Thermogemmata fonticola: one gene and its partner. The protein of the gene in region 2 binds, or shares a complex with, the protein of the main gene of each other region. Links are inferred from orthologs where the notes say so. Each region holds a gene or a part of one and is shown on either strand. Other genes may lie near its edges.

The links.
Region 1: the proteins of dnaB (region 2) and dnaG are in contact, whole or in part, in a crystal structure (PDB 2R6A), measured with the Geobacillus stearothermophilus proteins. The link is inferred for Thermogemmata fonticola from one-to-one orthologs. Residues at the interface, in WP_033016901.1 of Geobacillus stearothermophilus: Ser13, Glu15, Ala16, Gln18, Glu91, Leu92, Asp94, Ala95, Val96, Pro97, Thr98, Ala99, Ala100, Asn101, Tyr104, Tyr105, Ile108; in WP_049624496.1 of Geobacillus stearothermophilus: Lys456, Leu457, Leu458, Pro459, Ala460, Asn463, Ala464, Leu467, Leu535, Leu536, Ile537, Ala538, Gln544, Glu545, Asp548, Tyr549, His552.

Annotation. Positions count from the first base shown.
Region 1 is NZ_JACEFB010000006.1:218,069-220,994, forward strand. It holds dnaG (DNA primase), read right to left. Parts: upstream 2,413-2,926; coding sequence 589-2,412; downstream 1-588. Other genes in the region: rpoD (RNA polymerase sigma factor RpoD), read right to left, coding at 1-507; H0921_RS10460 (putative sulfate exporter family transporter), read left to right, coding at 2,856-2,926. UniProt on the Escherichia coli protein: RNA polymerase that catalyzes the synthesis of short RNA molecules used as primers for DNA polymerase during DNA replication.
Region 2 is NZ_JACEFB010000005.1:106,129-109,904, reverse strand. The notes cover bases 423-3,274. They hold dnaB (replicative DNA helicase), read right to left. Parts: upstream 2,623-3,274; coding sequence 1,222-2,622; downstream 423-1,221. Other genes in these bases: H0921_RS08990 (putative molybdenum carrier protein), read left to right, coding at 2,990-3,274; H0921_RS09000 (S8 family serine peptidase), read left to right, coding at 423-1,227. In the rest of the region: H0921_RS09005 (response regulator), read left to right, coding at 1-221; more of H0921_RS09000, read left to right, coding at 325-422; more of H0921_RS08990, read left to right, coding at 3,275-3,538; rplI (50S ribosomal protein L9), read right to left, coding at 3,647-3,776. UniProt on the Escherichia coli protein: The main replicative DNA helicase, it participates in initiation and elongation during chromosome replication. Travels ahead of the DNA replisome, separating dsDNA into templates for DNA synthesis.

The DNA of each region.
Region 1 (2,926 bases), on a different replicon or contig from region 2:
CAGATTTTCCGTTTGAGAGATTTTGATCGTGCGATCGAAGGGAAGTTCGCCGCGGTGTACGCGTTTGAGAGTTTCGACCACTTGGCGGAGAGCATAATCGCATTCGAGGACCTTGCGGCGGAACCGCCGGCGCGTCAGCTCGATCCGCATGGCCAGTTGGACTTCCTGCTTGCGGTCGAGGAGCTTGATCTGACCCATCTGGGTCAGGTACATGCGCACGGGGTCATCGACATGGCGCCCATCGCCGTCGGCATCTTCCAGGAAGCTATCGCTGTCCGCGAGCAAATCCTCCGTCGCAGCGTCGCCGCCTTCAGGAGAGGGTTCTTCGTCCTCGGAGTCGATCACACTGATCCCGTGTTTGTCAAGCTGTTCGAGGATATCTTGCAAGCGGTCCGGATCAGCGACTCCCTCCGGCAGAGCGGCATTGAGATCGTCGTAGGTCAGGGAGCCGGTTTGTTTCCCCTTGGCGATGAGATTTTTGAGGATTCGATCGTCGGTGTTATCCATCCGCATGCCTCCCAAAACAACACGAGGGTCGGAAGTCCTGTTCCTGTCCAGGCTTGGGGTCCTGGTCCGAGGTTAGGGCAGTCAAAGGCCCGGTGACCCCTGGACTCCCCGATGGGTTTGCTGCCAACGGCGGAGCAGAGCTACGGCTTGCTCCGCATCGGCGGCGGCTAGTTGTTCCTTGAGGGCCTGCCGTTCTGCAGCCAGTCGCAGCTCTTGCAAGCGCTGCAGGACCCGTTGCAACCATTGGCCGCGATCCTGCATATGCTGTCCGACCAAATGCAAACGGCAGGCGTCATCATAGAGATCAGGCCGGTCGAACAAGCGTTCGCGCAGAGCATCCAGGTCCGGGATCCCGCCGCTGTGGTGGATGGCGTACAACTCGCTCAGAATGCGGCGCAGGCGGGGATGGCGCATGGCTTCCGCCGGCCAAACAGCACACGCTTGGGGAAGGAGGGCGGGGTCCGCTAGCAGGATTTCCACGAGTTGCTTTTCGGCTACGACCTGCGGATCGACCCGTGCCGCAGAAGGCGTCGAGGCAGTCACCGGTTCCTCGCAGGCGGCCGGTGGGGTAGTCTGCCGGTGCTTGCGGAGTTCCTCCAAGCGGTCCCAAACAGTTTCGCTCCGCAGGCGCAGGCGGTGGGCCAGCCGGTTGATCATCAATTCCTTCTTGACCCGTAATTCTGGGCTGGAATGCTCTGGGACCACCGCGATGACCTGGAGAATGGCATCGAGCACCCGGCGGGTTCCCTCGAGCGTGGTCGTGTCATACTGCTGGAAGAGGCGGTGCAGCTTGAATTCCAAGGCATCGCAGGCCGAAGCGAGAGCCTGAGCGAAGAGCGTCGGACCGTGACTTTGCGCTAGCAAATCGCAGGGGTCCAGTCCCGGCGGAAGCGTGGCAATGGCGACTTCCAGATCATGGGTGAGGAACAACTCCAGAGCGCGATCGGTACCCGTCAGGCCGCCAGCATCGGCATCAAAGACCAGGATGACCTTGGGGACAAAGCGCCGGATCAGGCTGATATGTCGGGCGGTCAGAGCGGTGCCCATCGTGGCAACCACCTGGGCAAAGCCGCATTGGTGGGCCATGAGGACATCGGTATATCCTTCGACGATGACGAGATAACCGGCAGAAACTGCGGCAGGGCGGGCGCGGTCCAGTCCATAGAGGACTTCACTTTTGCTGAACAGCGGTGTTTCGGCAGAGTTGTAATATTTGGGGGCACGGGTGGCGAGTGGCGAACTTGGAAGGATACGGCCCCCGAAAGCGATGACTTGGCCGCGGGGATCGCGGATGGGGAACATGATCCGATCGCGGAAGCGGTCGAACCAGCCGCGATTTTCCTGGCGTGCCAAGAGCAGGCCGGTTTCGACGAGGATTTGCGGATCGATGAGATCACGCCGGGCCTGTTGGAGGAGCCATTCGCCTGCGAGCGGGGCATAACCGAGGCCAAAATCGCGCACCGTGCCCCCATGCAGGCCCCGTTCTCCCAGGTATTTGCGGGCGGTTTCTGCCAAATCGGACTCCCGCAGGCATTCGTGGTAGCGCTGCTGGGCCCATTGGAGAACCTCCAGCCAGCGGCGACGCTGGGAAGCCGGTCCGGAGCTGGATTCGTCTTCCAAGCGGATACCGGCCCGCCGGGCCAGAATAGCCCGTGCTTCCCGGAAATCCACTTTTTCCATGGCCATGACAAATTGGAAGACATCGCCGTAGGCACCGCAAGCCCAACAGCGATAGCGTTGCCGTCGCGGGTCCACATCCAGAGACGGACGTGTGTCATCGTGGAACGGACACAGTCCTTTGAACGTGGCCCCTGCTGGCTTGAGGGTCAGATAGGAGCCTACGACGGAAACAATATCGCAGGCTGCCTTGATCGCTTTGGTCAACTCCACCGGGTCGGACGGCACAGCACGCCCTTATTGCAAAGTCCGTACATCCGTGTCTCGGAACGGCTTCCTCTGGAAACCCATCCCGTGACATCCTCACGGATCCATGACACCTCAATGCACATCGGCCTTTGCGGTCGGTAGTCGGGTTCCCTTTACCCCGGCTGCATTCTGAGCGTGGCGTTACGGTTGCTTTCGATTCACCCACGTGAATCGCCGTAATGAGCGCCGAAATATGGGGTGGGGTGGACCTCGAGCGATGCCGCGGCTCGTTTACGAACCATAAGGTCGGCGCATCAATCCGTTGATGCTGCGTGAATTATAGCCCTACCAGAGAGGGGGTCAAGACGAACTGGACAAACAGCAAAAGTTAGGGGCACGAGCCAAGACCGCCCATCTACCCGCCGCTTCAGGGTGATCTGTAAAACGGCAGAGCGTAGGTTCTCTTGCAAACAGCCGGTCTCATGGGGCGACGGCAGGCGATGAAAAGCGTCTGGAACAACGAAGACGGCTGGGCACTCGTCCTCGGACTGGG
Region 2 (3,776 bases):
ACCTGCTGCACGAAGACAAACCGCCGCCCGAAGTGCTGGAGCACATCAAACAAGGGCTGGCGCAATCGGGAGCAGCGGAGAAAGATTCCGAGGCTGTGATCCAGTTGCTCGAAGAGGTGCGAACTCTCTCCCGCCAGCACGGCGTGCGGGCCGTGGAATACTGCACACGCATGATCCGGGACCTCCGGCAGCTACTCGACGTGAGTTGGACTCACTCTTGATGCTCGCCAGAGGATGAGAACCTGTCCGTCACGGCCCGTAGGGGCAGAGGGAGAGTCACCAGCCACGGCATTCTTTCTGCTTCCGCAATGACTCCGCTTGCTTATGGAATCCCTGAACCTGATTGAGTCTGTGCTTCTCCAACTGACTCCGGAACGACTGCTTCAGGACAGCCGGGCCACGGGGGAGGGAATCCGGGTGGCCGTGGTCGATTCGGGAATCGAGTGGTCTGTGCTTGCGGAACGCGCCCGCCAGCGGGGCAGGGAGCCTCCACACGTGGAAGGGGCCATCTTCCGCCCTCATGGCCCGCCATTACCCTACCAGGGGCGGCAATCCAGTCCACATGGGACCACAGTGGCGGACATCATTGTGACACTGGCTCCGCGGGTTCAACTCTTCTCGGCGGACGTTTTCGCGGTGGGGTCAGGGACCACTATTGAGACAGTTCTGGCGGCACTCCGGCACGCTTTGGATGTGTGGCAGGTGAAAATCATCAATTTGTCCCTGGGAATCGTGGAACAGCGCCTGCAACCCCCCGCGCGGCGCTGGCAATTGCTCCAGATGGTCGAGGAAGCCTATTATCGGGATGTTTTGGTGGTCGCGGCGGCCCATAATGACCATCCTTTCACGCGCAGCTACCCCGCGGCGTTTGCCCCCCCCTTGTTGTCCGTCGATAAGGCCCTTTTCCCGGATCCGCTCCAATTCGCCTATTGCTTGCGGGATCAGGTGGAGTTTCAAGCCCACGGGCGCGGCTATCTCGGTCCCTTTGCCACAGAACCAGCGACGAGTTGGGCTGCCGCTCATCTCACGGGCATCGCCGCCCGACTTCTTTCCCTCAAGCCGGACTTGAAGCCTTTCGAGGTGAAAGCCCTTTTGTATTGGTTGAGTCGACCGCGGCCGTCATCCCAACCCGGCTCGGCGTCTTCCTTCGCTCCGGAACCGACGCCGTCCGAACACGCTCCAGCGGGCGAACCGGCCAGAGCAAACCGTCCTGAGGAACGGTCATAAGCCGTCTCCGCTGTAACTGATATCCGCGATGTAATTCTCGTAGCGGTTGTAGGGCTTGAGATAGGTGAGGGTGATTTCTCCGGTGGGGCCGTTGCGCTGCTTGGCGACGATGACCTCCAAGATATTGTCCTCCTGCGAGCCTTCGTAACGTCCGGGGCGGTGGAGGATCAACACGGTGTCGGCGTCCTGCTCGATGCTGCCGGATTCGCGCAGATCGGCCAGGCGCGGTTTATGGTCTTGCCGTTCTTCAGAGGCGCGGTTGACCTGCGCCAGGGCGACGACGGGAATGCCCAGCTCTCGCGCTAGGAACTTCAGGCGCCGGCTGATCTGCGCCACCTGTTCCTGCCGGGGATCACGGCGATTCTCTGGCTCGATCAGTTGCAAGTAATCGATGACCACCAGGCGTAAACCGCCTTCCTTCTCGTGTTTTTTCATCAGCCGTCGAGCCAGAGCGGCGATCTGCATCATGCTGCGGGAGGGGGTGTCGTCCAGATACAATTTGGCCCGGCGTAGCACATCGCCCGCGTCCATCAACTTTTGAATATCCTCGGCGTGGAGTGTGCCTTTGCGAACCTTGTGGCTATCGACGCGTGCTTGGCAGCACAGGAGGCGTTCCGCCAGTTCGATTCGGGTCATCTCCAAACTGACAAAGAGTACCGGCGGACCCGCTTCACCCCCATGAGTGGCGGCATCGTAATTGGTGATGACATTGCGGACGATGTTGAGAGCAAAGGCGGTTTTTCCGACCGACGGACGGGCAGCGATGACAATCAACTCGGAGTTCTGCAATCCTGCCAGGAGGTTGTCGAGGTCCACATAACCGGTGGGCAGGCCGCTCACCGCCAATTGACTGCTGTCCCGTCCTGTCCGGGCATCGATGCGGGCGAAGGCTTCATGGATGGCTTCCGAAAGGGTCTTGGTTTCGCCAATCAAGCCCGCCCTGGCGATGTCCATGATGCGGCGTTCCGCCTGGGCGACCAACTCATCTGCCGATTGTGTGCGTTCGTAGGCTTCCCGGAGGATTTCCGTGCCCGCGTGGATGAGGCTGCGCACCATGGCGGCATCCCGCACGATGCGGGCATGGTATTCCGCATTCGCCCCTGTAGGAACCGCCTCCCACAATTCGGTCAGATAAAGGGCGCCTCCCACATCTTCCAGTTGTTTGTTCCGCTTCAGCCGCTCATGGAGCATGACCAGATCGATGGGAAGGTTCTCGTTGGCCAGCTCCAGGATGGCAGCGTAGATCTTCTGGTGCGCATCGAGATAGAAATTGTCAGGACGTAACAACTGTTGCACGGTCGGCAATTCGTCAGGGTCGCGGAGAATGCCTCCCAGGACCCCTTTTTCCGCTTCAAGGTTATGGGGTAAAGCACGCTCATTCAGTCCGTCGGACATCTTACTCTGCCTTCCGGCGACATCAACAACTCAAACTCTGGGGCAGGACAGGGCGGTCCGGGCGGCGAATCCCGCTCGTTGCCGCGGACCTTACACCCTAACCTGTCCTGCTCCGCGGGTGCCTAACATATCCTGATTGTGCTAGACGGGGAAGGGCGATTGCAAGGTTGGTGGTGTAGTCCATCCGGCGTCGCTGAGGCCGGGGCCTGGCCATCGAGTGATCACACGAGCGCTACCGTCAGATCAAAAGACAGTTGTGCTATCGCTGCTGTAGAATAAACACAAGGGGGACGAAGCCTTCATTCCATCATGTCCAGGTTCGTCTTGCCAGCGGGGGGGGTATCCAGGACTTCCGGGGGGTGCAATCATGGCGGCATTTGAGTTGAAGCGGGTGATTTCCGGGGGGCAGACGGGTGCGGATTTGGGAGGTTTGAAGGCCGCTAAAGCCTGTGGCATACCTACGGGCGGCTGGATGCCGAAAGGTTTTCTGACCGAGGATGGCCCGAAGCCCGAATACGAGCGGCTCTACGGCATGCTGGCTTTACCCACAAGCGAATACACCAAGCGAACACGTCGGAATGTGGAATTTGCTCGGGGCACGCTCTGTATCGCCAGTCGCTGGAATGCGGATGGTGTGGCTGCCACTCTCCGCTATGCCGAAGAACTCCAGCGGCCCTTATTGAAAATCCCGTATCCGAAATCCCCGCGTTCCAAAGTGAAAGTGACGCCGGAAGAGGTGTTCCAATGGCTGGTCCAAAATAACATTTTTGTGTTGAACGTGGCGGGGAATCGCGAAAGTAACGCCGAGGGGATCGAGGAATTCACCTACCGCTTTTTGGTGCAGGTTTTTCAACTGGTCAAAAACCAGTCAGCCGGGGGAGTCAGCGCGCCGCCCATCGTGTCTTCCGGAATATAGTCCTTGGGCCTGGTCTTTTTTTTTCCGACCCTGGTGGGGGAATGTGCTGGCCCACGCCGCTGGGAAGGCTTGTGTTGGCTGTTGTTCCCGGTTCGTCCTGACGGCTTTTCAACGCCGGGTCGCGGCGATAACGGCGACCTGAATCTTGGCTTCGATGGAATAGCCCAGGTGCACCGGCACTTCGACGATGGTGTTGGCCTCCTTGATGTGCTGCTCCATGCGGATCATTTCCGGTTCG